DNA from 3 places in the Paenibacillus sp. FSL W7-1287 genome. Region 2 is predicted to be linked to each of the others. Evidence: predicted binding sites of a transcription regulator. Region 2 holds the regulator's gene; each other region holds the start of a gene.
The links. Region 2 encodes Rex, which represses fermentation and respiration genes when NADH is low (regulators of the CRP and FNR family bind a similar motif). Its sites were predicted from a motif close to TTGTGAAATATTTCACAA; they were not measured.
Positions count from the first base shown of each region.

Region 1: the regulator Rex is predicted to act here: its motif matches at 8,492-8,509, upstream of NSQ99_RS04605 (formate/nitrite transporter family protein).
Region 3: the regulator Rex is predicted to act here: its motif matches at 4,625-4,642, upstream of nadA (quinolinate synthase NadA).

Region 1 is NZ_JBBORD010000001.1:993,267-1,003,255, reverse strand. It holds gene eno (phosphopyruvate hydratase) at 1-917, opposite strand, end outside; gene gpmI (2,3-bisphosphoglycerate-independent phosphoglycerate mutase) at 969-2,504, opposite strand; gene tpiA (triose-phosphate isomerase) at 2,506-3,261, opposite strand; gene NSQ99_RS04635 (phosphoglycerate kinase) at 3,515-4,699, opposite strand; gene gap (type I glyceraldehyde-3-phosphate dehydrogenase) at 4,859-5,863, opposite strand; gene NSQ99_RS04625 (sugar-binding transcriptional regulator) at 5,923-6,972, opposite strand; tRNA gene NSQ99_RS04620 (tRNA-Arg) at 7,273-7,347, shown strand; gene clpP (ATP-dependent Clp endopeptidase proteolytic subunit ClpP) at 7,618-8,202, shown strand; gene NSQ99_RS04610 (hypothetical protein) at 8,195-8,386, opposite strand; gene NSQ99_RS04605 (formate/nitrite transporter family protein) at 8,584-9,378, shown strand; gene NSQ99_RS04600 (L-lactate dehydrogenase) at 9,375-9,989, shown strand, end outside.
Region 2 is NZ_JBBORD010000001.1:2,081,139-2,091,127, reverse strand. It holds gene NSQ99_RS09520 (amidohydrolase) at 1-1,187, opposite strand, end outside; gene NSQ99_RS09515 (redox-sensing transcriptional repressor Rex) at 1,168-1,824, opposite strand; gene dinG (ATP-dependent DNA helicase DinG) at 1,825-4,704, opposite strand; gene NSQ99_RS09505 (hypothetical protein) at 4,721-5,572, opposite strand; gene panD (aspartate 1-decarboxylase) at 5,680-6,063, opposite strand; gene panC (pantoate--beta-alanine ligase) at 6,056-6,946, opposite strand; gene panB (3-methyl-2-oxobutanoate hydroxymethyltransferase) at 6,954-7,877, opposite strand; gene NSQ99_RS09485 (biotin--[acetyl-CoA-carboxylase] ligase) at 8,066-9,043, opposite strand; gene NSQ99_RS09480 (CCA tRNA nucleotidyltransferase) at 9,036-9,989, opposite strand, start outside.
Region 3 is NZ_JBBORD010000001.1:436,088-446,076, reverse strand. It holds gene tilS (tRNA lysidine(34) synthetase TilS) at 1-1,246, shown strand, start outside; gene hpt (hypoxanthine phosphoribosyltransferase) at 1,326-1,862, shown strand; gene ftsH (ATP-dependent zinc metalloprotease FtsH) at 1,952-3,994, shown strand; gene nadA (quinolinate synthase NadA) at 4,744-5,682, shown strand; gene nadB (L-aspartate oxidase) at 5,725-7,341, shown strand; gene nadC (carboxylating nicotinate-nucleotide diphosphorylase) at 7,334-8,218, shown strand; gene NSQ99_RS02065 (type III pantothenate kinase) at 8,215-8,982, shown strand; gene hslO (Hsp33 family molecular chaperone HslO) at 8,987-9,880, shown strand; gene NSQ99_RS02055 (peptidylprolyl isomerase) at 9,894-9,989, shown strand, end outside.

The DNA.
Region 1 (9,989 bases), 1.1 Mb from region 2:
TTTTTGCCTAGGCGGTCAGTAAGAAGCTTCCAACCTTCCCAGTCATCCTCTGAACAACCATCTTCAATTGTGATGATTGGATATTTATCAACCCAAGATTCAAGAAGGTCAACGAACTCAGCAGAAGTGAAGGATTTGCCTTCGCCAGCAAGAACGTATTTACCGTCTTTGAAGAACTCAGTAGAAGCAACGTCCATACCTAGGAATACATCTTCACCTGGCTTGTAGCCCGCGCGCTCAATTGCAGAGATAATTGTTGTGATTGCTTCTTCGTTAGATCCAAGGTTAGGAGCAAAACCACCTTCGTCACCTACAGCAGTGTTAAGACCTTTGTCATGAAGAACTGCTTTAAGGTTGTGGAAGATTTCCGCACCGATGCGTAGCGCTTCTTTGAAGTTTTCTGCACCAACTGGAAGAACCATAAACTCTTGAACGTCGATGTTGTTGTCCGCATGCTCACCACCATTGATGATGTTCATCATTGGAACTGGAAGAACTTTTGCGTTGAATCCGCCAAGATATGTGTAAAGAGGTACATCTAGAGCATCAGCAGCAGCACGAGCAACAGCCATAGAAACAGCAAGAATTGCGTTCGCACCTAGCTTGCCTTTGTTGTGAGTACCGTCTAATTGAATCATTTTACGGTCGATTGCTACTTGATCAAGAGCGTCAAGACCGATGATTTCTGGAGCGATGATCGTATTTACGTTTTCAACCGCTGTAAGTACACCTTTACCAAGGTAGCGAGATTTATCGCCATCGCGAAGCTCAACAGCCTCGTAAGCACCAGTAGATGCACCAGATGGAACGATTGCACGGCCTTTGCCGCCAGATTCAAGAGAAACTTCAACTTCTACAGTTGGATTACCACGCGAGTCAAGAACTTCACGTGCGTATACGTCAACGATGATAGACATTTAGTGTAACACTCCTTTTGTTTTTATATTATTATTGTACATGTAATGACCTTACTTAATCAATGTAGAACCTGTCATTTCTTCTGGTTTCTCAAGATTAAGCAGTGAAAGCATCGTCGGAGCGATATCCGCTAGAATACCGTCATTGCGAAGCTCGATATCTTGCTTTGTTACGATAAATGGAACAGGGTTTGTTGTATGTGCAGTATGCGGGTTGCCATTCTCATCAAACACCATATCAGCGTTACCATGGTCAGCGGTAATAATACACACACCACCTGCTGCATGAACAGCCTCTACCACTTTACCTACACATTCATCTGTTGCTTCTACCGCTTTAATTGTTGGCTCAAGCATACCTGAGTGACCAACCATATCAGGGTTAGCAAAGTTAATAATAATAACATCATGCTTATCCGCTTCGATCTCACGAACAGTATATTCTGCAAGCTCATAAGCGCTCATCTCAGGCTGCAGATCATAGGTTGCAACCTTTGGTGAATTGATCAACACGCGCGTTTCACCAGGCAGTTCTTTATCACGACCACCACTGAAGAAGAACGTAACGTGAGGATATTTTTCTGTTTCCGCTGTACGAAGCTGCGTCAAATTGTTCTGCGCAAGCACTTCACCAAGCGTATTATCAAGGTTTTTAGGTGAGTATGCAACTAACCCTCCAACCGTTTCACTAAATAGCGTTAAGCATACATAGAATAAGTCTTTTGGCTGCTTGTCGCCGCGATCGAATCCACGGAAATCCTCGTTCGTGAATACCTGTGACAATTGAATCGCACGGTCAGGACGGAAGTTACAGAAGATAACAGAGTCTTGATCTTCAACTGTCGCAACAGGTGCCCCTTGATCATCTACGATAACTGTTGGCAAGAAGAACTCGTCATAGACTTCCTTCGCATAGGAATCTTTAACCGCTTGTAATGGATTAGTCGCTTTTTCTCCTTCTCCATATACGAGGGCGCGGTAGGTTTTTTCTACGCGCTCCCAGCGCTTATCACGATCCATCGCATAGTAGCGTCCAGAAAGCGTTGCAATTTTACCTACGCCTAGCTCAGCAATCTTTTGTTGCAGGTGCTCTACGAACCCTTCACCGCTGCTTGGAGATACATCACGACCATCAAGGAAGCCATGTATATAAACATCACTAAAGCCTTGACGTTTTGAAGTTTCCAGCAATGCAACAATATGATCGATGTGGCTATGCACGCCGCCATTGGATAGCAGGCCGTAGATATGAAGCTTTTTACCGTTCTCTTTCGCATTGCTAATTGCTTTAATGAAGGTTTCATTTTCGAAAAATTCACCATCGCGAATTGATTTTGTAATGCGAGTTAGATCCTGGTAAACAATACGACCAGCACCGATGTTTAAGTGACCTACCTCAGAGTTACCCATTTGTCCCTCTGGTAGACCTACTGCTTCACCGCAAGCAACCAAAGTTGTGTTTGGATATTGCTGAAGATAACGATCATAGTTCGGCTTTTTAGCTTGAGCAACAGCGTTACCCACTACATCATTACGAAGACCAAAGCCGTCCATAATAATTAAAGCTACTGGTTTACGATTAGCCATCTTACTTGGCCCCCTCAACAAGTGCTACATAGGAGTCTGGCTCAAGGCTTGCACCGCCAACTAGCGCGCCATCAATATCCTGTTGACCAAGATATTCAGCAACGTTGTTTGGCTTTACACTACCGCCATATTGAATACGTACTGCGTCTGCAGTCGCTTGATCATAAAGCTCAGCTACTACGCTACGCACATAACCAATAACATCCTGTGCATCTGCGCTAGTAGAGGATTTACCTGTACCGATAGCCCATACTGGCTCGTATGCGATAACAGATTGTGCTGCCTGCTCAGCAGAGATGCCTTCGTATGCAGCTACCGTTTGAGTACGGCAAACATCTTTTGTCGTACCTGCTTCACGCTCTTCAAGATTTTCACCGATACAAATGATCGGTACTAGGCTATGTTTAAATGCAGCATGAACCTTCTTGTTTACTGTTTCATCTGTCTCAGCGAAGTATTGACGACGCTCAGAGTGACCGATCAATACATATTTTACACCTAGATCCTTCAGCATAACGCCGCTGATCTCACCAGTGAATGCACCGTTATCTTCAAAGTGAAGATTTTGAGCACCGATTGCGATCGATGTACCTTTCGCTGCTTCTACAAGCGCTGGTAGGTTAGTAAATGGTGCACAGATAACACTTTCTACACCTGCAACCTCAGCTTTACCCTTCACAGCTTCAAAGAAAGCTACAGACTCAGAAACCGTCTTAAACATTTTCCAGTTACCTGCAATAATAGGTGTTCTGCTCATTTTTAGTCCTCCTAAAAACTTGTTTGATGCATTCCTTTGTTGCTTCTTCGTGAGAAAAAGTTACTACGGAAGCATTAACCCTTTTTCGGATATTCTTCCGAAAAAATACTTCGAAAGCATAATCCAAAACTTTTTGATGCATTCCTAAGAACCTCTTCGTGAGAAAAAGTTACCTTGGATGCATGCTGGTCATTAACAGTCCTCAAGGATGTACAATCCATCGCTGGATCACACATCCTTAATCGGGCTAATCTTATTTATCGTTAAGAGCTACAACGCCTGGAAGAGCTTTACCTTCCATGAACTCAAGGGAAGCACCGCCACCAGTAGAGATGAAGTTCATGCGATCAGCTAGGCCGAATTTCTCAGCAGCTGCTGCAGAATCACCGCCACCGATAACTGTGTAGCCTTCAGTTTCAGCTGTAGCTTGAGCTACTGCACGTGTACCATGAGAGAATGGCTCGATTTCGAATACGCCCATCGGACCGTTCCATACTACTAGCTTAGAGTTTTTAATAACGTCAGCGTAGATTTCACGAGTTTTTGGACCGATATCGATACCTTCCATGTCTGCAGGAATGCTATCTACAGGAACAATTTTAGTATTCGCATTTGCACTGAATTCATCTGTAACAACGATGTCCACTGGCAAATACAAGTTTTTGCCTGCTTTTTTCGCTTTTTCAATAAATTCAAGCGTTAGATCTAGCTTACTGCTATCAAGCAAAGATTGACCGATTTCATAGCCTTGTGCCTTGAAGAATGTGTAGGATAGACCGCCACCGATAATGATGTTATCTGCGATTTCAATCATTTTTTCGATTACAGCAATTTTATCCTTAACTTTAGAACCACCAACAATCGCTGTAAATGGACGCTCAGGGTTGTTAAGAGCTTTACCTAGTACATCAAGCTCTTTCTCCATAAGCAAGCCAGATACTGCTGGTAGATGATGTGCAATACCTTCTGTAGAAGCATGCGCACGGTGAGCAGCACCAAATGCATCGTTAACGAAAAGATCAGCAAGCTCAGCGAATTGCTTTGCAAGTTCTGCGTCATTTTTCTCTTCGCCAGGGTAGAAACGCACGTTTTCAAGAAGTAGAACATCTCCGTTTTGCATGTCAGCGATTTGAGCTTTAACAGCATCGCCTACAGCTTCATTAGCTTTAACAACTGGTTTGCCAAGAAGTTCGGAAAGACGTGCCGCACTAGCAGTGTGACGTAGCTCTTCTACAACCTCGCCATTTGGACGGCCCAAGTGGCTCGCAAGAATGACTTTAGCACCTTTTTCAATGAGGTAGTTGATCGTTGGCAACGTTTCACGAATACGCTTGTCGTCAGTAATAGCACCGTTTTCTAGTGGCACGTTAAAATCGACACGCACGAATACTTTTTTACCAGCTAAATCAGCCACGTCGCGAATACTTTTTTTATTCATGGATTAGCCTCCCAATGATTTGATTATGCAATATAAAAGCAGGCGTCCTTCCTAGGGAAGAAACGCCTGCTTATAACTAGCCCTCTCTTACGCTCATGCGTTCAGTAAGGCTAAGGACCGACATCTTCATGAAGAGTCATGCCCGTCGGCTTTCTTTCCTTATAGACCTTTTGCAGCGATGTAAGCAGCTAGGTCAACTACGCGGTTAGAATAACCCCACTCGTTGTCGTACCAAGAAACAACTTTAACCATGTTACCTTCAACAACCATTGTAGAAAGAGCATCGATTGTAGAAGAAGCAGGGTCACCATTGTAGTCAGAAGATACAAGTGGCTCATCGCTGTAGTTAAGGATGCCTTTAAGAGCGCCGTTAGCAGCTTCTTTAAGAGCAGCGTTAACTTCTTCAACAGTTACGTCAACTTTAAGCTCTGCAACTAGGTCAGTTACAGAAACGTTAGGTGTAGGTACACGCATAGCCATACCGTTCAATTTACCTTTAAGCTCAGGCAATACTAGAGAAACTGCTTTAGCCGCACCAGTAGAAGATGGGATAATGTTCTCAGCAGCTGCACGAGCACGACGAAGGTCTTTATGTGGTACGTCTAGTACAGATTGGTCGTTAGTGTAAGAGTGAATTGTTGTCATCATACCTTTAACGATTCCGAATTTATCATTCAATACTTTAGCGAAAGGCGCCAAGCAGTTTGTAGTACAAGAAGCGTTAGAAATAACTGTATGGCTAGCAGCATCGTATTTATCTTCGTTAACACCCATAACGATTGTAATATCTTCGTTAGTAGCTGGAGCAGAGATGATAACTTTTTTAGCGCCGCCTTGAAGGTGAGCTTCAGCTTTTTCTTTAGCTGTGAAGATACCTGTAGATTCAACTACGATTTCCGCACCTACAGAACCCCAAGGAAGATCAGCAGGGTTGCGCTCAGCGAATACTTTGATTTCTTTACCGTTAACGATAAGAGCGCCTTCTTTAGCTTCTACAGTACCGTCGAATTTACCGTGAGTCGTATCATATTTTAGCAAGTGAGCCAAAGTGTTAACGTCTGTCAGATCGTTTACTGCTACTACCTCAACGTTAGGATTGCTGAATGAAGCACGAAATACGTTACGACCGATACGGCCGAAACCATTGATACCAATTTTAACCATTGTTATTTCCTCCTAGTCATTTGGCAAATTTAATTTATTGCAAGACGAGTGTAATTGAATTACATTTCGTCATAATGCCCATTACTTTCATTAATCCGAATAAGCTCAAGCGCTGCACTTTCATCCGTGACGAGTGCGTGATTATGACCAGATCGCATAATCGCATCCATAGCAGCAGCTTTACTCGCTCCACCAGCTACCGCAATAATACATTCGATCTGGGCGATATCTTCTAATCGCATGCCCACAGTTTTCATCTTATGGACTGGCTCGCCATGCTTATTAAAGTAGAAGCCGAATGACTCAGCAAGCGCTCCTTCTGCAACCATCTTGCGTACTTCTTCAGGATCAGTTTTTCTTCGCCTTGCCATTACAGTAGCGTCACCAATACCGTGAATAAAAATTCTTGCATTCCGGATGACTTCGACAATTTCTTTAATGGTAGGCTCTTGCATCATGGATTCATAAGCTTCCTCACTGATATGGTCAGGAACGTGAAGCAATCGGTAATGGCCGCCTGTACGCTTAGCCATCGTAGATGCAATTGTATTCGCCTGATAATCCAGGCTTTCACCTAAACCACCACGTGCTGGTACGAATACAACATCCTTTATTGTGCTTGGTAAGCTTAAATAATTTGCAACCTGAGCTGTCGTAGTGCCACCTGAGACCGCGATTACATCTCCTGATCTAATAACTCGCTTCAGAAGTAAACCGGCAGCTCTTCCAAGCTCACGCTTCGACGCCTCAGACTGCTCTGAATTACCTGGAACTACAATGACGTGCTGCAAGCCATACAATGTCTGAAGCTTTTTTTCTAGATCTGAGCTAACAAAAACATGTGGATCAAGCTGTTCTAATTGCTCTAGCACCTTCTTACCATCTTCGCTTAGCGACATGCCTGAAGGTGAGATCAATAAAAGACCTTGTTCCTTTAACAGCTCCGTTTCCGCTCGCAGTACACGTTCTGTCATCGCCATCACATTAGCGAGTGCTCGACGCCCGATTGTTCCTGCTAGCATTACTTGCTGTAAAATCTTGTAGCGTTTGCTCATCACATCTAAAAGCTCAGGTACTAGCTGCCGCTGCAGTTCAATAAGCTGTCGCATTATACCATCACTCCGCGTGAACTATATTGGAAACACCCGACGTGGACAAAAATTGTCCCTGTGGTATTATTTAAGTCCCACATATATTGTACCTAATCTTTAACAGCATCGCAAGTGCGCTTTTACGATGTAAACGATTACTTATTTAATTTATGTATAAAGATATTTGATACAGTTTGAGTTTTACCATTGAGAATCCTAGTTATACTTTCGAATATCGCTTATGCAAAAAGGCATGAATAGGTTTTGATCGGATAAACACTTGATTCATTGAATAAAATCCAATACAATATAGTAGTTGCGCCCGTGGTCCAATGGATATGACGTAGGCCTCCGGAGCCTGAGATCTAGGTTCGATTCCTAGCGGGCGCGCCACTTACATACGTATAACATCATTAATGTTCATAGAATAAAGGGCAGTGCAATCATCTCCCCAGAATAAAACAGGATGGAAAATGACTATATCTCATTTTTCTATCCTGTTTTTTTATTCATAGCAATGAAGGTGATGTACATTCGGAGTGTTTAGCTACTAGCAAATCAGGTCATACTATGTAACGTAGAAGTGAGTTTGACCATCTTTGACTTTTAACAAAATTTCTATTATTATAAATTACATACTACTAAATAGGAGGATTGGTTAATATGAACTTTGTGCCTATGGTTATCGAACAAAGTAATCGTGGAGAACGCTCTTATGACATTTATTCTCGTTTGTTAAAAGACCGTATTATTATGCTTGGCTCTGGTGTTAACGACGTTGTGGCCAATTCTATTATTGCGCAGTTGCTTTTCTTGGCTGCTGAAGATCCAGAGAAGGATATTCATCTATATATCAACTCTCCTGGCGGTTCCATTACTGCTGGTATGGCCATTTACGATACGATGCAATATATTAAGCCCGATGTATCTACGATCTGCGTAGGTATGGCTGCTTCAATGGGTGCTTTTCTACTAACAGCTGGAGCGAAAGGCAAGCGCTTTGCATTGCCAAATAGCGAAGTTATGATTCATCAGCCGCTAGGTGGTGCTGAAGGTCAAGCGAGCGACATCGCGATTCGCGCAAAACGTATCATCAATATGCGTGAAAAGCTAAATCAAATTTTAGCTGATCGCTCTGGTCAGCCTATTGAGCGAATTAATCAAGATACAGATCGCGATTACTTTATGAGCGCACAAGAAGCTGTCGAATACGGCTTGATTGATAAAGTAATTGAAAGAGTTAACTAATTAACCATTCAGGTTGATTTGTCTCTGCTTGTACAGATCTTGCAGGACTGCAGTTCATCGGTTGTTCAGATGCAGCTGCAGTCCTTTTTATTTCACCTTTCTTATGTAGCGTGTAACCGCACATATCCAGCCAACAACGGTATAGTTCACCATGGCTATATAGCATCAGCATCATAAATCCCAATCCATCACTTTCTACATAAACAAACACACTTTCTACATAAACAAACAACATAAACTAAGTCAATAAAGCCCATATCATTTATCACATTTAATAATCCACTGCTCATTGTGATAAAAATCACATATCTATTTCTGACTGTCATATATGATGAAATTGTAATAGATCACAGTACGACTTGCATTGTTGGAGGAGTCAATATGGAGACAGAAGCATTATATCAAGTTGAAAAGCTGGCATTAAAAAAACTGAAAATTTACGATCAAAGTATTCTGCGCTATCTATTGCGTTCAATGGTTGCGAGTATGTTTATCGGCTTCGGCGTTATCGTTGCCTTTAAGACAGCAAGCTTCTTTTACGAGGTCCATTCTCCTTTTACGTATCCAGCAGCTGCTTTGACATTTTGTATAGCCATCATATTAATTTCTTACGGTGGCGGTGATTTATTCACAGGAAATACGTTCTACCTTAGCTTTAGCGCACTTCGCAAAAAGTTAAGCTGGAATAAGGTTCTACGATTGTTGTTGTTGAGCTATGTCGGCAATATCATCGGAGCTATCTTCTTTGCAGTGTTCACATGGGCTACGGGATTATTTGATAGTGAGCAAATTCATGGATTTTTGTTGAAGGTGGCACACAATAAAGTCGATGCATCGCTTATGGAGATTTTTTTTCGAGGCATATTATGTAATTGGCTTGTCTGCCTAGCGTTCTTCGTTCCCTTCATGATGAAAGCCGATGGAGCAAAAATGCTAGTTATGATTTTATTAGTGTTCAGTTTCTTCATTGCAGGTTTTGAACATAGCATAGCGAATATGTCTGTATTTGCCATTTCTATTGCAGCACAAGGCTGGGGAGCTTTGACGATCGAACAGATTTTACACAATTTAATTCCCGCTACATTAGGCAATATTATAGGCGGCAGTGTATTTATGGCTATGTTTTACTACTATATTAACAAACCTTATTTTAATGAAAGTGGGGATGACGTATGAAAACGAGAAAAGTTGTAGTTATTGGTGCAGGTTTTGTTGGTTCTACAACCGCCTATACACTAATGTTACGTAATCGTGTCAATGAGCTAGTATTAATCGATGTCAATCATAAGAAAGCTGCGGGAGATGCACTGGATATTAACCATGGTATGCCTTATATCGGAGGGGCAAAGCTATGGGCAGGAAGCTACGAGGACTGTGCAGGAGCTGAGATCATCATTATTACAGCAGGTGCAGCACAACGTCCTGGCGAGACGCGTACTGATTTGTTAAAGCGTAATGCAGATATTTTCGATAGCATCATTAAACAAATCCTACCTTACAACAAGGAAGCCATTCTGTTAATTGCAACAAATCCAGTTGATATTATGGCATACGTTACACTTAAGAAATCTGGCTGGCCTGTTAACCGTGTTATCGGCTCTGGTACATTGCTGGACAGCGGACGCTTCCGCTATCTAATCGGTAAGGAGCTAAAGATCGATCCGCGCAGCGTGCATGCTCATATTATTGGAGAGCATGGTGATTCTGAGCTTCCAGTATGGAGCCTTGCTAACGTTGCTGGTGTTGACATCGAGCTTGATGAAGAGACGAAGGAAAACCTCTTCCTA
Region 2 (9,989 bases):
ACATCTCTACCACTTGCAGCATATACAACATGCGACACAAGATCTGTACGTGGGAAGAAGTGTGGCTGATCGATATTAAGAGCAATAAAGTCTGCAGCTTTCCCAGCCTCCAGAACTCCAATATGATCATGCCAGATCGCCTCAGCACCACGAGAGGTTGCAAGCTCAAGGGCTGTATAAGCAGGTACTGCAGTTGGATCACCTGATACGCCTTTGTGCAGTAAGGCAGCAGCACGAATTTCTTGGAACAGATCCATATTGTTGTTGCTCGCAACACTATCCGTACCTAGCGACAGCTTAACGCCTGCACGTAGCAGCTCAGGCACGCGAGCGACCCCACTTGCAAGCTTAAGATTACTAATCGGATTATGAGAAATTGATGCATTTAGCTCAGCAAGCTTTGTGATTTCCTCATCCGTCAAATGCACAGCATGCGCCAGCAAAGCTGGGCGTGTGAAGAAACCAAGCTTCTCTAAATGCTCAACAGGACGTGCACCATACTCATCTACATTTTGCTGAACCTCAGCTGCCGTTTCAGACATATGCGTATGTAACGGCAGATCATAATCATGAGCTGCTTGCACAAAACGCTCGATATATTGAGGCGGACACGTATAAGGAGCATGAGGAGCAAGCATCGTACGAATTCTACCGTTTCCTGCACCATTCCATTCTCTAGCGAATGCAACAGAGTTGTTAAGCTTTTCGTTCTGCTCTTCCTCTGAACATAGTCCGATTACACCGCGTGTTAGAAAGCCTCGTAGTCCTGCTTCGATCGTTGCCTCTGCAATGATTTCCATGCGATCGTACATATCTACGAACGTAGTTGTACCGCTTAACAGCATCTCTGCAATGGTAAGCTTGCCGCCCACTCTCGTATCCTGCTCTGTATATTTGGCTTCCATCGGCCACATTTTTTCAGCAAGCCATACTTGAAGGTTTTGGTCATCGGAATAACCGCGAAGCAAGCTCATCGCTGCATGACCATGCGTGTTAACAAGACCAGGCATAAACAATAGACCTTGGCCATTCACAACCTCACTGCCTGCTTGAAGTTCAGCACTAGGCTCTGCAGCCCCAACATACTGAATGATGCCATCTTCAACGATCATATGTCCTTGCAGAACCTGTGGCTGCTGTGCAGACATTGTAATAAATGCTCCATCCTTAATCCATAGACGATTCATCTTGGTCCTCCTCTTTATTGTTCAAATAATAGCCAAGGCTTAGCAGCTCCTTTGTAAAGTCCGCATGCTGCACTCGTACTTCCTCTGGAGCTCTTAAAATGGTTGGTGCAAAATTGAGGATACCTTCTATACCACCAGCTATAAGCATATTTGCTACGTTCTGAGCTTCCTGTGCAGGAACTGTAATGATCCCAATTCGTATATTTTGCTGCTGAATTGTTTCTGCAAGCTCTTCCATAGGCTGTACCGTTAAGCTGTTAATTTTCGTACCGATTTTTTGCTCCTGTGCATCGAATACAGCAACGATCTGCATATTGTCGTTGCTGTATTTATTATAATTACACAAAGCATGACCAAGATTACCCGCTCCGACAAGTGCGACCTTTATCGTGCGATTGATTTTAAGTATGTGACGAATTTTATCAATCAAGTAATCCACTTCATAGCCAATTCCTTTTCGACCGAAATCCCCAAAATAAGCGAGATCCTTCCGAATTTGTGCAGGATTAAACTCCAAGCGCGAGCCTAGCTCCTGCGAGGAGATCGTTTTAATTTCTCGAGCCTTTAGCTCATTGAGCACTTGTAGATAAATAGGCAGACGCTTAACTACAGCATCTGAAATTTTCACTTGCTTCATTTATTCAACCTCCTTCAACCATTGGTCCATTCGCTGTACCATTTGATCCGTATGCATCGTTTCAATCTTAGGTCCAGGCAATGAATACAGGAAATGCTTTCCGTAATAGGATTCAATAACTCGTGTATCATAAAGAATAACAATGCCTTTATCCGACGCTGTCCGTACAAGACGACCGAATCCTTGCTTGAAACGGATCACAGCCTGTGGAATTGAAAGCTTCATAAATGGATTTTTCTTCTGACGAAGCAGAAGCTCCGATTTCGCTTCGATTAATGGGTGGTTAGGCGGTTGAAATGGTAAGCGCACGATCGCCAAACATTGCAATGCTTCTCCTGGTATATCTACACCTTCCCAAAAACTGCTTGTACCAAGCAAAATAGAGGATTGCTGCTGTAGAAAACGTCTGGTCAGTTTTGTACGATTGTTGCTATCAATGCCTTGTCCTAAAACGGTAATATGCTTTGGCTCTAACAGCTCCTTCAGTGGATCATATACTTGCTTAAGCATACGATAAGAAGTAAACAAAACGAGCATTTTTCCGCCTAGCAGCAGAGCGTTATCATGAATCGATTGCACTAGCTTCTCTAAATAATCACTCGGAACGTTGGCTCCCTTAAGCACCGGAAAATCGCGTGGTATAATAACGAGCGCCTGCTTACGATAGTTAAATGGTGATTCAAGTATCACTTCATTCAGCCGATGTTCTTCCTCGTCTCCGTAGCTATCTAGACCAAGCTGTTCCTTTATATAGGTGAAGTTTTTCTGAATGGACAGTGTGGCAGATGTCATTACGACGCTTTCCTTCACGTCAAACAAATACTTTCTTAACAAGCCGCTTACATCTGTAGGTGAAGACATAAGCTGCAGTGAACGATGCTTGTAAGCCTGTGTCCCCTCTAACCAATAGACATAATCGTCGAGCTCAAGCTTAATAAACTGACGCAGCTCATCCTTCAAACGTTGCAGATCTCTCACTACGCCGTTCAAATCCGTCAGTAATCCAGACAATACTAAATCCTCATCAAGTCGTTCCTTCATATCAGAAGACATTTTCTCCAGCGCCTTAGAGAACCGATTCAACTGTAGATATACCTCTTGCTCACTTTCTACGATCTTTGTCCATTGCTCTGGAAGGTCATTGCGGCTCAATCGAAAAACAAGTCCCCCAGCCTGTTCAGAAGGTGCATCAGACGCTTGCTGGGCATGTTGAACAACAACGTCATATAGCGCTTCGAACAGTTGATCCCAATACTCCTTAATCGTCTGTAAACCAGGATACGCACTGTCAATCGTTTCATTCCAGGCAGCGGTATGGTCATCGCCCTCTTCAGCGATTTTCACACGTAGAGATGGAAGCAAACCGGTACGAGTATCTTTAAATAGCGAGCTCATTGCATGAATATACGAGAAATAGCTTACTTGGTTTCCAAGATGCTTGCTTGCTACCTCCTCAAGATGATGTGCCTCGTCCAGTACAAGGTAACGGTATGATGGCAATAGACGATGGTCCGCTTGAATATCTGTAAAAATCATCGAGTGGTTCGTAATGCAAACATCGGCAATATTAGCCTCATGCTTTGCACGATGATAATAGCAGCGCTTAAACCAAGGACAAGCGCGATTTAAGCATGAATCTGCATCACTTGATACCGTTCCCCAGAAATCCTGCCCTCTAAGACCAAGATTTAGCTCTTCCTGATCGCCATTCTCTGTTTCCGTCAGCCATACAACCATTTGTGCAGCAGTGATAGGATCATCAACTGGTGCAATAAAATCAAGCAAGTTAAGCTTGTGCTCAAATTTCCGCATACATAGATAATTGCTTCTACCCTTTAGAAGCGAGGCACGAATGGGAAACGGCAGTACTTCATTGAGCAGTGGAATGTCTCGATTGCGCAGCTGCTCCTGCAGGTTGATCGTATGCGTGCTTACGACGACCTTTTCTTCGGCCTGTATACCGTAATATAGGGAAGGAATGAGATAACCAAGTGATTTCCCTGTTCCAGTCCCTGCCTCAATTAGCAAATGCTTTTGCTTACTAAGTGCTTCATAGACCTCATCAAACATTTGCAGCTGTGGCTTTCTTTCCTCGTAATGCTCATAAAGCTCCCGAAAGCGCTCCTGCACATCGTTCATGTAGTCCTCAAAGCTTTTATTCTGCTCGAAGTAATCGTTGGCATGCTCGGCATCACGAACGGATGTCTCTTCTTGCCAAGGCTTCGCTTTCAGTGCAAATTGGCGATGATAATCGAACTCAGCAGATTCGAATACAACCCCCTGCTCCACGAGTCCCTCATTGTATCTCATAAACCACCCAATATCTTTACTCTCATCAAAAAATGAAGATAGCCGCTGCAGGGTGAGCAGCGGCAAGGAACGTAGCTTCTGAACACATTGAATGAAAATTTCAGCGGTTGCCATAGCATCAGCATCCGCCTGGTGGTGCTGCTCGTGGACAATGCCAAGCTGTTCAGCTGCAGTTCCGAGCTGATAAGAAGTAATCGATGGGAATAATATACGTAATAATTCCATAGTGTCTAACCGTCTTCCTGAGAAAGGCAGATAGCCACATTGATCTAAGGCATGATTTAAGAAGTTGGCATCAAAGCCAACATTATGAGCGACAAGAACGGCATCGTCGATTCGCGGAATGACCTCGAGCAAAGCGTCATTAATATCCGGTGCATCCTGCACATCCGCTTGCTGAATTCCTGTCAAATTCGTTATAAACAGAGGAATTTCAACAGTAGGCTTTACATATGTGCTGAATGTATCAACAATCTCTAGTTCGTCCGATACAACCACTAACCCAATTTGTATAATTTGGTCCAACACGCTATGGCCCGTTGTTTCCAAATCCAAAATGGCATATTTCATTCCTTTACCGTTCCTCTCACATACAGCACAGCTCTGTGCTTCCAAAATATAGTGATAGCTGTTTGAGCGATGCTTGCCTGCAGCTTTGCAAATTTTTAAGCGGATCCTCAAACTGTGGATACAGCTGATACGCTTTATTGAATAATAATTCAGCCTGATTCATATTCAGCTTAATTGCCTGAATACAGCCTAGCGCGTTGTAGCTTAGCGCGAGCCATTTGGGAAAGTCGCTTAATACAGAAAGCAGCTGAAACTGTCTTTGCGCTTCATTCCAGTTGCGCAGGTGCATTAAGCTCATTCCATAATATAGCCTTGCGATATTGCATTCAGGCTGCTCAGTAATAATCATATTCAATATTGAAGCTGCTTCTGCAAACATGAACAGCTTGTAGTAACCCTGAGCCTGATCAAGTGCAAGCTCATGCTCAGCGGAAACAAATAAATCACATTCATTACATAGTATACCATCGTTCTGCTGATCAATCGAATAAACATTTACATATGGCATTTCCTGCTCATGAACGTGCTCTTGCTCAGCTTGGATAGCCTCGTACAATAGTTGTTGTAGGCTTGTGTGATGCTGTTCCTGAGGCATTATGCTGGAAGCTGCAAACGGGCTGCTGCTAAGCTTTTCCTGCCTAACCTCATCTTCTGACTCCTCCTGCTCTTCAATGTCTCGATAAAGCTCGAAAAACAGAGCAATTTTCTCTTCGACAGCAACGTAATGATCCAGTATCTTGTCATTCGTTTCCTTAAGCTGTCCAATGGAATCACAGTAATCTTCTCTTTGATCTTCATCAGCATCCTTATAATGCTGTGTAATGTGGTCAAGAAGCTCATGCATGGATGAAAACAGTTCGTTGATCATACCGCATCCCGCCTTCTTTGATTAGTTGGAGTGTACGGTCATTTTTTGTTGAAAGCACTGTTTTCATTCAGCATGGCAGCTGTTACATAATGAAGGGATTAACTTGGTTACACGATTGTTGAATGAATTTCCTCATTCATATAATGAATGGGTTTATTGTCGCCATCCAGAACAACAATCGTTGGCTTATAATTATGCGCCTGCTCTTCCGTCATTAAGCTGTATGAAATAATAATAACTTTATCACCAGGCTGCACGAGACGTGCTGCTGCCCCATTCAAGCAAATAACACCACTGCCACGTGCACCTTTAATGACATAGGTTTCAAGACGAGCACCATTATTGTTATTAACGATCTGCACTTTTTCATTTTCGAGCAAGTCCGCAGCTTCCATAAGCTCCTCATCAATCGTAATGCTTCCTACATAGTTTAAATTAGCCTCTGTCACTGTCGCACGGTGTAGCTTCGATTTCATCATCGTTCTATACACGTTCGATCACCTCTTCTACTTGGAATAACGCATTGTCAATTAATCGTGTACTTCCGTATTTAACGGCAAGTGCAACGATAAAGCGTTGGCCGCTTGGTAGCTCCTGGAGCCTTTGACCTTTGGCAATAGGATGCAAGCTTGGATATTCTAGCAGCTCAACATAATCAATTTCACCAGTTGTTTGCTTTATATTATTCGTAATAAGCTCGATGCACTGTGCTGCTGTCATCACTTCGTTCAACTTAAGTGATTGAGCAAGCTCGCTTAACGATTGACTTAATACAGTAGCTTCAGTGCGCTGATTTGCATTCAAATAAACATTTCTCGAGCTAAGTGCCAATCCGTCCGGTTCACGTACGATTGGACATGGAACAATCGTCACATTCATATCGAGATCATTGACCATTTGCTCAATAACAGCAACCTGCTGGGCATCCTTCATCCCAAAATAAGCATGCTTCGGCTCAACAAGATGAAATAGCTTACTGACAACTAATCCTACACCATCAAAATGTCCAGGACGAGACGCGCCGCATAAGCGCTCTGTAACACCAGCTACCTTAATCGATGTAAGAGGCTTAGTTGGGTACATCTCCTCTACACTAGGTATAAACACGATATCGGTATGACATGATGCAGCTACCGCTAAGTCTCTTTCCTCATCACGAGGATATTTTTCTAAATCCTCATTAGGACCAAATTGCATCGGGTTAACAAAAATGCTTAATACGACAATATCATTTTCTTCTTTGGCAGCACGCAAGAGGCTGGCATGGCCATCATGCAAATACCCCATCGTCGGAACGAAGCCGATCGTTTGACCTTGCTCCTTCGCTTTTTTAATTGCCAGCTTTAGCTGCTGCTTTGTACGACATATATTCATAACCAGCTTACTCCTTTTCCGTGTCTGCAGCAGTTTTTCCGCTCCCATACAGTGAGTCTAGCGTACCTGCATCAGCTTGAAACACATGTGAAGCATCTGGGAAGTTTTTATTTTTAACATCACTAACATACATACCGATCGCTTCACGGATCGTACTGCCAATATCAGCATAAGTTTTAACAAATTTTTTAGGGAAAATTGGTGAAGAGTATTGCAATATATCATGATAAACAAGCACCTGACCATCACATCCACGGCCTGCACCAATTCCTATCGTTGGAATGTGCAGCTGCTCACTAATAAGTTTTGCAAGCTCTTCTGTTACAAGCTCAAGCACGATTGCAAACGCTCCTGCCTCCTGCAGTGCTAATGCATCATCCAGCAGTCGCTTCGCATCCCCTTCCAGCTTACCCTGAACCTTGTAGCCGCTTAGCTGATGAACCGATTGAGGAGTTAGGCCAATATGTCCCATCACTGGAATGCCTGCCTGCACCAGTGTACGGACATGCTCGCTAATACCGACGCCACCCTCTAGCTTAAGCGCCTGTACATGACCTTCCTGCATTAAACGCGCAGCATTGCTGCACGTATGCTCAAGGCTGACGCCATAAGTCATGAACGGCATATCTGCTACGATAAATGTATGCTCTGCAGCACGAGCTACAGCTTTTGAATGATGGATCATATCATCTATTGTGACTGGAATCGTTGTATCATATCCAAGTACAACATTACCTAAAGAATCTCCAACTAAAATAACATCTACTCCCGCTTCTTCCGCAAACTTCGCTGATGGGTAATCATACGCAGTAATGACAGAAATCGGGTTCCCTTCTGCTTTCATCTTCGACATGGCAGAAATGGTAAGTCTTTTTTTCAATTTTTTCAGCTCCTTTAGTTGTTGGTCACAGCAAAAAAACCTTTTAGCCATCGCTAAAAAGGTCCTCGAACGTAAAGGAAACGATTGCTAGTAATGCTTCCTTCTGTCTCGGTCCCTTCGGCTCTGAGCAGAGTGTGCATTCTAAAATTCAGTTTAGATACGTACACAATTACTAGTGCAGCTTCGCAATGAATACCGCCTAGTAGACCTAGTTTATCAGAAAATGTTTTATCCGTAAATTACTGCTTTACTTCACCCATCTCAGCAGAAAAAATTTCACGTTGTTCGCCATCCTCAAGCTCGACGATAATGGAACCGCGTTCCGTCAGCTTCAGAGGTATTGCATAGTAGCTTTCCTGTGAAGTTGTAATTAAGATAGACTGTCCTAAGGATATAGCATAGCTTTCCCACAGCTTAGCGATTGGTTCAAAGCCTTCGCTTTCATATTGCTGGAATAGCGCTTCCCATCTAAGCATGAAGGCTTGAATAAGCTTTTCTCGATCAACGGACTTGCCGAGCTCTATACGAAGGGAAGTCGCTTTTGTTAATAGCTCTTCGTCATAATCTTTCTCACTCAAATTTACATCTATACCCGTTCCGGCGATGACATATTTTAGACGCTGATCCTCAGCAACTGATTCTAGTAGTATGCCACACAGCTTTTTACCTTTATATAATATATCGTTAGGCCATTTAATTCCGACCTCAAGTGAAGTTATCGCACGAATTGCCTCCGTTAACGCAACAGCCGTTAATAATGTAAGCTGTGGTGCAAGCTGAATTGGCGTTAGCGGTCTTAGTATGGTACTCATCCACACACCCTTCCCATAAGGGGAATGCCAAGGTCGACCTAGTCGTCCCTTCCCTTGCAGCTGCTGCTCGGCAAGGACAACCGTCCCTTCAGGTGCTCCCTTCTCAGCTAGCTCGCGTGCCAAATGCTGCGTAGACGTTACAGCATGATGATATTCGATCGTATGTCCGAATCGATGCTTAACTAATGACTGTTGAACGTTTATAGCCTGTATAGGCTGTGGTACGAAAAGCAACCGATAGCCTTGCTTCGTCACTGCTTCAAATTCGTAGCCTAACGCTTCCAGCTTCTTGATCTGCTTCCACACGGCTGTTCGGCTTATGCCTAACGCCTCGCTAATTTTCTCCCCAGATACAAAGTCCTCTGAGGAGTTAAGCAGCTCAACAAGCCGTTCATGATTACTCATTGTATCGTCCACCTTCGAATTGATTTAAAACATATGTACGAATAGCTTCCTTGCTGTTAACCAGCCTGCCGCTCGCGACTTCAATGAATATATGCTTAAGGCATTCATTAATCCACGGTCCGGAGGGTTGACTACACCACGTGACAAGATCGTTTCCGCGTACAGCGAGTTGCTTTACATGTTGAATTGGTAGTTCTTCATGAAACTTTGCAACCTGACCGACCGCATCATACTCATTCATATACATGTGAAGAAATAGTTCTAAATGATGCATGGGATAGTGCAGCAGCTTGTCCAGCCACTGCTCCTTCCATGCTAGAAGCTCGCCCTTAGCAACACTTAGCTGCAGCTGATCCGCTTCGGCAATCCCAAGTTCAAGCTGATTGCCTGAATTCATACCCTGCATTGGCTGCAGAACCTGCTGCAGCCATTCATGAAGCTGCAATATATGATAGCAAGCCGCCTGAAGCTGCTTGCTTGTCCTAAGCGCCCGCATATCTTCTCTTGCTTGTTCACTGGATACAGCTAGGCTATGAAACAACACGGCCCAATTCATGCTTGTATCTCGATGATTCGGTAGCTTAAGCTCATCCTTTAGCGTTCCAGCAGCTATATGTAACCTATCCTTCGTATGCTGTAGCAACGAGCTTTCCGATAACAGCACAATACCATATATCGGATCATCGGCTTGTAGCAATCGTTCTAATTCATAAGCGACTCTTTCCATCGCAATATGCTTCATCAGCCCTGCTGCTTGCAACATCGCATCCCAGCATTCTTGATCAATACTTAGTTTATATGTAGTAGCAAAGCGAATCGCACGCAGCATTCGTAAAGCGTCTTCTTGAAATCGCTGCTCGCTTGAGCCCACCGTTTTCAAGATCCCTGCTTTCATATGCTCTAAGCCGCCATATGGATCATGCAGCTGCCACGTTCGATCAATAGC
Region 3 (9,989 bases), 1.6 Mb from region 2:
GAATCATGGCTTTCGTGAGCAATCGCTTGCTGAAGCGGAGCTCGTACGCAGCTACTGCATGGAGCGAAACATATTATGTGAAATGATTGAGCTGGACATGCCTGCGTACTTGGAGCAAACGAACGAGAACAGCCAAGCAGCATCACGCAAGCGCAGGTATGCGTTTTTCCATGACGTCGCACAGCGCTACGGAGCGTATGCCATTGCTCTTGCCCACCATGCAGATGATCAGGCAGAAACTGTACTTATGCATGTGCTGCGAGGCTCGGGCTTGTCTGGGATAAGCGGTATGCAAAATCGGAGAAACGAAAAAAACGTGGAACTAATTCGCCCCTTGCTACGTATGAGAAAGAATGAGCTTATCTTGCTCTGTCAGCAGGAGCAAGTGCCTTATTTAGAAGATAGCAGCAATTTTTCTAGAGATTATCATCGCAATGAGCTCAGATTGGATGTTATTCCGATGCTTGAGCGCTATAATCCTCAGCTCGTTGATTCGCTAGGCCGTCTAGCTGAGATTGCTAGTGAAGAGGACGCATGGCTGCAGCAGCAGACAGAAGATAGATTTAGACAGCTTGTATCGAAGCAGGAGCAAAGCTTTGTCGTTTCATGTCATGCTTTATGCAATGAACCGATTGCTTTACAAAGGAGATTGATTAAACTAATATTAAGTTATCTGTCTCAAGAAGCAACGACGATATCATTTGATGGGATAGAGCGTATTAGACATATCGCAGCCAATCATGCGCATCAGACCTATCGTATGGACGTTGGCGAAGGAATAATGTGCATTCGCGAATATGAAATGTTACGATTGGTACATATTAAGCATTATGAACGTCTCAGATCGACATCCACGTCTTTAAGCATGGCATTGGAGCAGCTTCCATGTAAGCTTCAATTCGGCAATTGGTTGATTCATGCTGATATTATTCCGTCTGATGAGCTTCCTCAGCTTCAATCGAAGCACGAAGCCGCCTTTGATGCCGCAATTTTATCCTTTCCACTGCACATTCGTTCAAGAAAATCAGGTGATCGAATGCAGGTTTTAGGATTAAATGGCACGAAAAAGGTGCAAGATATGTTCGTGGATGGAAAGATAGCACTTGCTGAGCGTGATACATATCCGATTATCGTCGATCATGAGGACCGTGTATTATGGGTGCCTGGGCTGCGCAGATCATCTATTGGTCTTGTTCAATCGCATACAAGGCTAATTGTTTTCATTCAATGCTCGAGGCATACGTGAGAAGATTCATGCTTGACCAATGAATAGGAATGAACTTCAATTCGAAACATAACATAGTTAAATGTAGGGGGATTACCAGTTGTTAAACGATATTCAGGATGTACTATACAGCGAAGAGCAGATTCTAGACAAGGTAAAAGAGCTTGGGGAGCAGTTAACGAAGGATTTCGAAGGTCGTAATCCACTAGTAATCTGTATCCTTAAAGGCGCGTTTATCTTTATGTCTGATCTTGTAAAAGAAATAAAGGTTCCGCTTGAAATTGATTTTATGGCGGTATCAAGCTATGGTCAGTCTACAAAATCTTCAGGCGTCGTAAAAATTATTAAAGATCTTGATGTGTCTGTTGAAGGTCGTGACGTCCTCATTGTAGAAGATATTATAGATAGTGGTTTGACGCTTAGCTACTTAATCGATGTGCTGGAGCATCGCAATGCAGCTTCCGTTTCGGTCGTTACATTGTTTGACAAGCCTGCCCGTCGCTCAGTGAAGCTTGAGCCGAACTATAAAGGGTACACATTGCCAGACGAGTTTGTTGTCGGCTATGGGCTAGATTATGCGGAAAAGTACCGCAATCTGCCATTTATCGGCATTCTTAAGCCGGAAGTCTATTCATAACACCTCGCATGTTGCCTCCAAGCAGCTTCTATTGTGATGGAAAGTCATGCTATGGTAAAATATTTTAAGCGTCTGAGAGGAGGTAGGGGATGAAACGGTTCATCCGTAATACAGGTTATTATTTAATTATTTTTTTAGTTACAATTGGGATCTATAATTACATCAGTAATACAGGTGAATCTTCCACACCTTTAAGATACGATGAGCTAGTTACAGCGATCGAATCGGGCAATGTGGCAGAATTAACATTAAAGTATGAGGATCAGTCCTATCTAGTAACGGGTAAGTATATACAAGCGCCAGACGGCGGCAATGCCAGCTTCACTTCTCGTGCTGGGACGGCCTCGCTTGATCAGATTGAAGATTTAAGGCAGCAGTATAATTTCACCTTGAAGTACGAGAAGATGAAGACTACGGGCTTCTGGACGAATTTCTTTATTACGATCATTCCGTTCGTGCTTATTTTTATTCTGTTCTTCTTCCTAATGAATCAAGCTCAGGGTGGCGGCGGCAAAGTCATGAACTTCGGTAAGAGCCGTGCAAAGCTCTACAATGAAGAGAAGAAGCGTGTAACGTTCCAGGATGTTGCCGGTGCAGATGAAGAGAAGCAAGAGCTTGTTGAGGTTGTTGATTTCTTGAAAGACCCTCGCAAGTTTAATATGGTAGGTGCGCGTATTCCGAAAGGGGTACTACTAGTCGGACCTCCGGGTACAGGTAAAACATTGCTTGCACGTGCAGTAGCAGGTGAAGCGGGTGTTCCATTCTTCAGTATTTCAGGTTCTGACTTCGTCGAAATGTTCGTAGGGGTCGGTGCATCTCGTGTGCGTGACCTATTCGAAAATGCGAAGAAAAATGCACCTTGTATTATCTTTATTGATGAAATTGACGCTGTTGGTCGTCAGCGTGGCGCTGGTCTAGGCGGTGGTCATGATGAGCGTGAGCAAACGCTGAACCAAATGCTAGTTGAGATGGACGGCTTCGGAGCGAACGAAGGTATTATTATTATCGCTGCAACGAACCGTGCAGATATTCTTGACCCTGCATTATTACGTCCAGGTCGTTTTGACCGTCAAATTACAGTTGACCGTCCAGATGTTAAAGGACGTGAAGCAGTTCTTAAAGTTCATGCACGCAATAAGCCGCTGACGAGTGAGGTTCAGCTGGATGTCATCGCTAAGCGTACAACTGGCTTTAGTGGTGCGGATCTCGAGAACCTACTGAACGAAGCTGCGCTACTAGCTGCTCGTCGCAATAAAAAAGAGATTAACATGGTCGATATTGATGATGCCATTGACCGCGTTATCGTTGGTACTGAGAAGAAAAGCCGTGTTATTAGTGATCGTGAAAAACGCATCGTAGCTTATCACGAAGCCGGACATACGATTGCAGGCTACTTCTTGGAGCATGCTGACCAAGTGCATAAAGTAACGATCATTCCACGTGGACGCGCAGGCGGATACGTAATTATGCTTCCGAAGGAAGATCGTATGCTCGTTACGAAAAACGAATTGCTTGACCGTGTTTGTGGTTTGCTTGCAGGCCGGGTTGCCGAGGAGCTGTTTATCGGAGAAATCGGTACTGGGGCATACAGTGACTTCAAACAAGCAACGGGTATTGTTCGCAGCATGATTATGGAATATGGTATGAGTGATCGTCTTGGACCGATGCAATTCGGTAATTCTCAAGGTCAAGTATTCCTAGGACGCGATCTTGGTCATGAGCAGAATTATTCCGATGCCATCGCTTATGAGATTGATCAAGAAATGCAAACGATCATTAACAGCTGCTATGAGCGTACGAAAAAGCTATTGCAGGAGAAAAGTGATGAGATGCATTTGATTGCTCAAACGCTGCTAGAGGTTGAAACGCTAGAGATCGAGCAAATCAAATCATTGATTGATACAGGCGTATTGCCAGAGCCATTCTCAGGCGGTTCAAGCAGCACTCCAGCAAGCAATGGCGACTCAGCAGAGGAAGTAACGTCTTCTGAACCAATCGTTGATGAAATTGGAGATGTTAAGGTTCGTATTCAAACGCGTGATGCGAATGAGCCAATCGCTGAGCAGGATGTTGTTGAAGAGAAGGAAGTAGGTAAGACTATCTCCGACGAAGACAACAAAAAAGACTCTTAGAGGATATTCAAAAAGCACAACTTTGATCACGAAGTAATACACTGGATGGTTATTCGGCATCGAATATGGAACGCTACCGAAAACTCCGGTGCTCACGTACCCAAAACGTACGCTGCACTCCTCGTTTTCTAGTTTCGTTCCATCTTCTCGGTGCTGAAAGCTGAACTTTTTGAACCCGATTGAAGTGGATGCTCAAAAAGTACAACTTTGATCACGAAGTAGTACAGGATGGGTTTTCGGCATCGAATATGGAACGCTACCGAAAACTCCGGTGCTCACGTACCAACACCGTACGCTGCGCTCCTCGTTTTCTAGTTTCGTTCCATCTTCTCGGTGCTGAAAGCTGAACTTTTTGAACCTGACTGAAGAGGAAGTCAAAAATTCCAGCTTTGATCACGAAGTAGTAGCTGAACTTTTTGAACCTTATTGAAGAGGAAGTTCAAAAGAACACCTTTGATCTAAATAATGACTGTATTCTGTTTCTTGGCAACAAGGACAGAATACAGTTTTTTTGTATCACCTTTCGCTCTTATTTCGGGCCATCGAATAAATTTGTTAAAGAATGATGAACAATTGGTCCTAATTCCATTGACATGTGCTTGCAACACATGTAAATTAAATCTTGAAACATTAAGAAATTGTTCACAATCTTTCATTATTCAGAGGAAGCGACTTGGGAAAGTAAGTGCATGATTTCACAAAGTCGTTAAGAATAGGGTTATTATTGCTCACTTAAGGAGAGGATCATTGTGGAAACTTTAGCGATGGAACGCAAGCAGGAACAAAACCGATTATTGCGTGAACGACTGATGGAGCTTAAAAAGGAACGTAATGCCATTATTTTAGCGCACTATTATCAGCGCGACGAGATTCAGGAAGTTGCCGATTTTCGAGGGGATTCTTTCTTACTGGCACAAAAAGCAGCAGAAACCGATGCCGAGGTTATTGTTTTTTGCGGTGTTCATTTTATGGGCGAAAGCGCAAAGATTCTAGCTCCGAACAAAACGGTAATTATCCCTGATGAACGTGCCGGCTGCCCGATGGCAGATATGGTTAATGTAGACGGATTGCGCAAGCTAAAAGCTCAGCATCCAAATGCAAAGGTTGTTACTTATATTAACTCTTCTGCGGAGATTAAAGCTGAAACCGATATTTGCTGTACCTCAGCGAACGCGGTGAAGGTCGTTAATTCTGTAGACGCGGATGAAGTTATCTGGGTTCCAGATAAAAACTTAGGACATTACGTTCAGCAGAATACCGACAAGAAGATGATCATCTGGGAAGGGTACTGCAATACGCATGACATGCTGACCGTAAAAGACGTAGAAGAAATGAAAGCCAAATATCCAAACGCACAGTTCGTTGTTCATCCAGAATGCCGTCCTGAGGTTGTAGCTCTCGGTGATTTCGTAGGAAGCACAACAGCTATACTTAAATATTGCAAGGAATCTCCTTGTCAGGAGTTTATTGTTGGTACAGAGGACGGCACAGGCTACCAGCTTCGTGTGGACAGTCCGAATAAGCAATTCCACTTTGCATCCAAATACCTTGTATGCCCGAACATGAAAGTCAATAACTTAAAGAAGCTAGTTAAATGCCTTGAAACGATGCAGCCTGAAATTTTTGTGCCAGAACATATTGCAGACCAGGCGCGTCAATCATTGGAGCGCATGCTACTTGTAAAGTAGCATGCGTTGTTCCTATTCTAAGGAAATATAGGGGGTACCACGGTGATTCCAAGATACTTAGTGGATATCGATATTGATGCATTACCAGTGGTTGATACAGATGTTATTGTCATCGGAGCAGGAATTGCAGGCTTATTTACAGCACTTCGGGCAGCAGGTGAAGCGCAGTCCGTCGTTTTAGTTACAAAAAAATCGCTGCTAGACAGCAATACTCGTTATGCTCAGGGTGGAATTGCAGCGGTTATCTCCGAGGATGATTCCCCAGAGTATCATCTTCAGGATACGCTCGTTGCAGGCGCAGGCTTATGCGATCGAGAAGCCGTTGATGTGCTTGTCCATGAGGGACCGCTCGGCGTCGAGCATTTAATTAGGCTTGGAACGCAGTTTGATAAAGAGAATGGTGAATTTGCACTTACGCAGGAGGGCGCCCATAGCCAGCGCCGTATTCTTCATGCCAATGGCGATGCAACCGGCTATGAGATTGTTCGTGCGCTTTCTGAGAAAGCAATTAGTGAACCAGGCATTGACGTGTGGGATAACCATTTCGTTATCGATTTAGTTACAGCAGATAACGTATGCTACGGCGCCATTGTGCAGCGAAGCAACGGAGAGCGTGTTTTCCTTCGCGGCAAGTCCACGATATTGTGCTCTGGCGGTGCAGGACAGCTCTACCGTTACACAACGAATCCAGAGGTTGCTACGGGTGATGGTGTGGCGATTGCTTACCGCGCAGGAGCTAACATTCGAGATATGGAGTTTACGCAATTTCATCCAACGGCTCTATGCTATCCAGGTGCACCACGCTTTCTTATTTCAGAAGCGGTACGCGGTGAAGGGGCTTATTTGCGTAATATTAAGGGCGAGCGCTTTATGGAGAAGTACCATGAGCAGCTGGAGCTAGCGCCTCGTGATATTGTTGCTCGCGCCATTGTAAGTGAGATGGAAGAGACGAAAAGTACCTTTGTATACATTGATATTACTCATCAGTCTGAACAGCTGATTAAGCATCGTTTCCCGACGATTTATCAATATTGTCTCGCTTATGGTCTTGATCTAACGTCAGACTGGATTCCTGTAGCTCCGGCTATGCACTACATGATGGGCGGTGTACAAACCGATCTGCATGGAGAGACGAATATCGCTAGATTGTTTGCTTGCGGTGAGGTGTCATCGACGGGTGTTCACGGCGCAAATCGATTGGCTAGCAACTCATTATCGGAAGCCATCGTATTTGGCAGTCGCATCGTTGACCGCATCGTGAAGCTTGAGCCGCTTGAAGCTATGCCTTCCATTGTGTACAAAGCTGAGCGTCAGCCCCATGCGATGCAGCCCTTCGTGGAACGTCGCCTAAAGCTGCAAAAGGTGATGGTACGTCATACAGGCTTAAAACGCAGTCGTCAAGGCCTACAGCGCGGTCTAGAGGAATTGAACCGCCAGCGAGCAATTTTTGACACGGTGCTTATGGAGCGCGAGGAGTTTGAATTTGCCAATATGCTTACTTGCGCACTGCTTACGACCTCGTCAGCATTATATCGAGAAGAAAGTCGCGGGGGTCATTATCGTGAGGACTTCCCTCATCGTGATGACGAGCGCTGGTGCAAGCATACGATTGTTAATCGCAACCAGGATCAGTTAAAGGAGTGGATCGAGTATGTATGAATGGACGACGGGCGGCTATGCTGAGGAACTGAAGCAACAAATTCGCAGCTGGCTAGCTGAGGATATTGGCAGCGGAGACGTAACAACGGAGACAACTATACCGGCACACTCCCAAGCAAAAGCTATTATCCATATGAAGGAAGACGGTATTATTGCGGGCATACCGATTGCAAGGCTCGTATTCGAAGTCGTTGATCCAGCGCTAGAATTCAAGGCTCTTGTACAGGATGGAGATGCCGTAACGAAGGGTACCGTAATTATAGAGGTCGAAGGCAGTACAAGAAGCTTGTTAACGGGTGAGCGCTTAGCGCTTAACTTAATGCAGAGATTGTCAGGTATTGCAACGAGAACGAATCAGTATGTCAATGCGCTAAAAGGATTACCAACGCGCTTAGTTGATACGAGAAAAACAACACCTGGTCATCGCATGCTGGAAAAGTATGCTGTGCGTGTAGGCGGCGGACATAACCATCGCTTTGGCCTTTACGATGCAGTTATGATCAAGGATAATCATATTAAAGGTGCAGGAAGCATCACAGCAGCCGTGCAGTCAGCGCGTAAGTCTATTCCTCACACGATGAAAATCGAGGTAGAGACGGAATCGATGGAGCAAATTAAAGAGGCACTGGCATGTGGAGCCGATATCATTATGCTTGATAATATGAACGCTGAAGCCATGAAGCAAGCCGTAACGTATATTAAAGCTCAATCTCCACATGTTATAGTAGAAGCTTCCGGTGGAATTACGCTGGAGTCAATTTATGAGAAAGCTTCAGCAGGGGTAGATGTCATTTCTGTCGGGGCGTTAACGTATTCCACTCAAGCTTTAGATATTAGTCTGGACTTGAATGAGAAGAAGGGTGGAGCAACTGCATGATTTTAGTCATTGATGTTGGCAACACAAACATCGTGCTCGGTATTTATCAGCATAAAGAGCTTTTACATCATTGGAGAATTAGTACGAATCGATCCGGAACGGTCGATGAGTACGGTATGGCAATTCATAATTTGCTTCAATATGCAGGTCTTCGATTGGACAGTATAGAAGGAGTAGTGATCTCGTCTGTCGTTCCTCCACTAATGGGACTTTTAGAGCAGCTATGCTTGAAGTATATGAAAAAGACTCCGCTTATTGTAGGTCCGGGCATTAAAACTGGCTTAAATATTCGTTATGAGAACCCACGTGAGGTAGGCGCCGATCGAATCGTTAATTCTGTTGCAGCCATCGAAAAGTATGGGGCGCCTCTAATCGTTGTTGATTTTGGAACAGCTACAACATTTGACTATATTGACGGTGATGCTAACTATTTGGGCGGTGCAATTGTACCGGGTATTGGTATCTCAACCGAGGCATTGTATCAACGAGCGGCTAAGCTGCCGCGTATCGAATTAACGAAGCCAAAAAGCGTTATTGGCAGAAATACGGTTCATTCTATGCAAGCGGGTATTATTTACGGTTATGTTGGACAGGTTGATGGTATCGTCAATCGCATTAAAAAGGAATTTAACGTACAGCCGAGAGTCATCGCTACAGGCGGGTTAGCAGAGCTGATCTTTGCTGAATCAGAAACGATTGAAGAAGTTGATTCTATGCTAACACTCGAGGGCTTGCGTATTATATATGAACGAAATCAGGAGTGATGACATGGCTGAGCAATTGAAAGATATACTAGTACGTGGTACGGCTTGGGGCGGTAAATTACGCGTATTCGCTACACGTATGACAAACACCGTAGAAGAAATGCGTGTTCGTCACCAAATGTTTCCTACCGCGACCGCTGCAATTGGTAGAACGAGCATTGTGGCGGCTATAATGGGTGCGATGCTGAAGGGCAAGGAACGATTAACGATTCAGGTCAAAGGCGACGGTCCTATCGGTCAAATCGTTGTCGATGCCAACGCAGACGGTGAGATTAGAGGCTATGTAGATCATCCTCAGGCACACCATGCAAGCAATGAGCATGGCAAGCTCGACGTTGCAGGAGCGGTAGGAACATCAGGCAACATTTATGTTACGAAGGATTTGGGTTTAAAAGAGCCTTACAGCGGTAGTGTGCCGATTATATCGGGAGAGCTGGGGGAAGATTTTACGTACTACTTCAGCGTTTCGGAGCAAACGCCTTCTGCTGTTGGTGTAGGCGTGCTTGTTGACGTAGACAATTCTGTTATTCATGCGGGAGGCATTATCGTTCAAGTGCTCCCAGGCCTAAGCGATGAGGAGCTAACTCATCTGGAGCAAGCTGTTGCTGCACTTCCGCCTGTAACAACGTTGCTGGATCAAGGTGAGACGCCAGAAGGCATTATAAAATGGTTAGTCGGAGACGATTTTAAGATTCATGATGAGATGGAAATCCGTTTCCAATGTAAATGCTCTAGAGATCGCGTAAGTACGACACTACTAAGCATAGGAGCAGACGAGCTGCAGTCCATCATTGATGAAGACGGACAGGCAGAGCTGGTCTGTCACTTCTGTAATGAGAAATACCATTTTGACAAAGAGCAGTTAGAGCAATTACGAGATCAAGCAAGATCGTCATAAGGATTTGACCTTAATGAAGAAATACAATGTGTTAAAGGTGGTCGTCATCGCTCAAGCGATTGGAATGATCGCGCTAACCGTTCTATTCATATTGCATTACGTTCCTTAC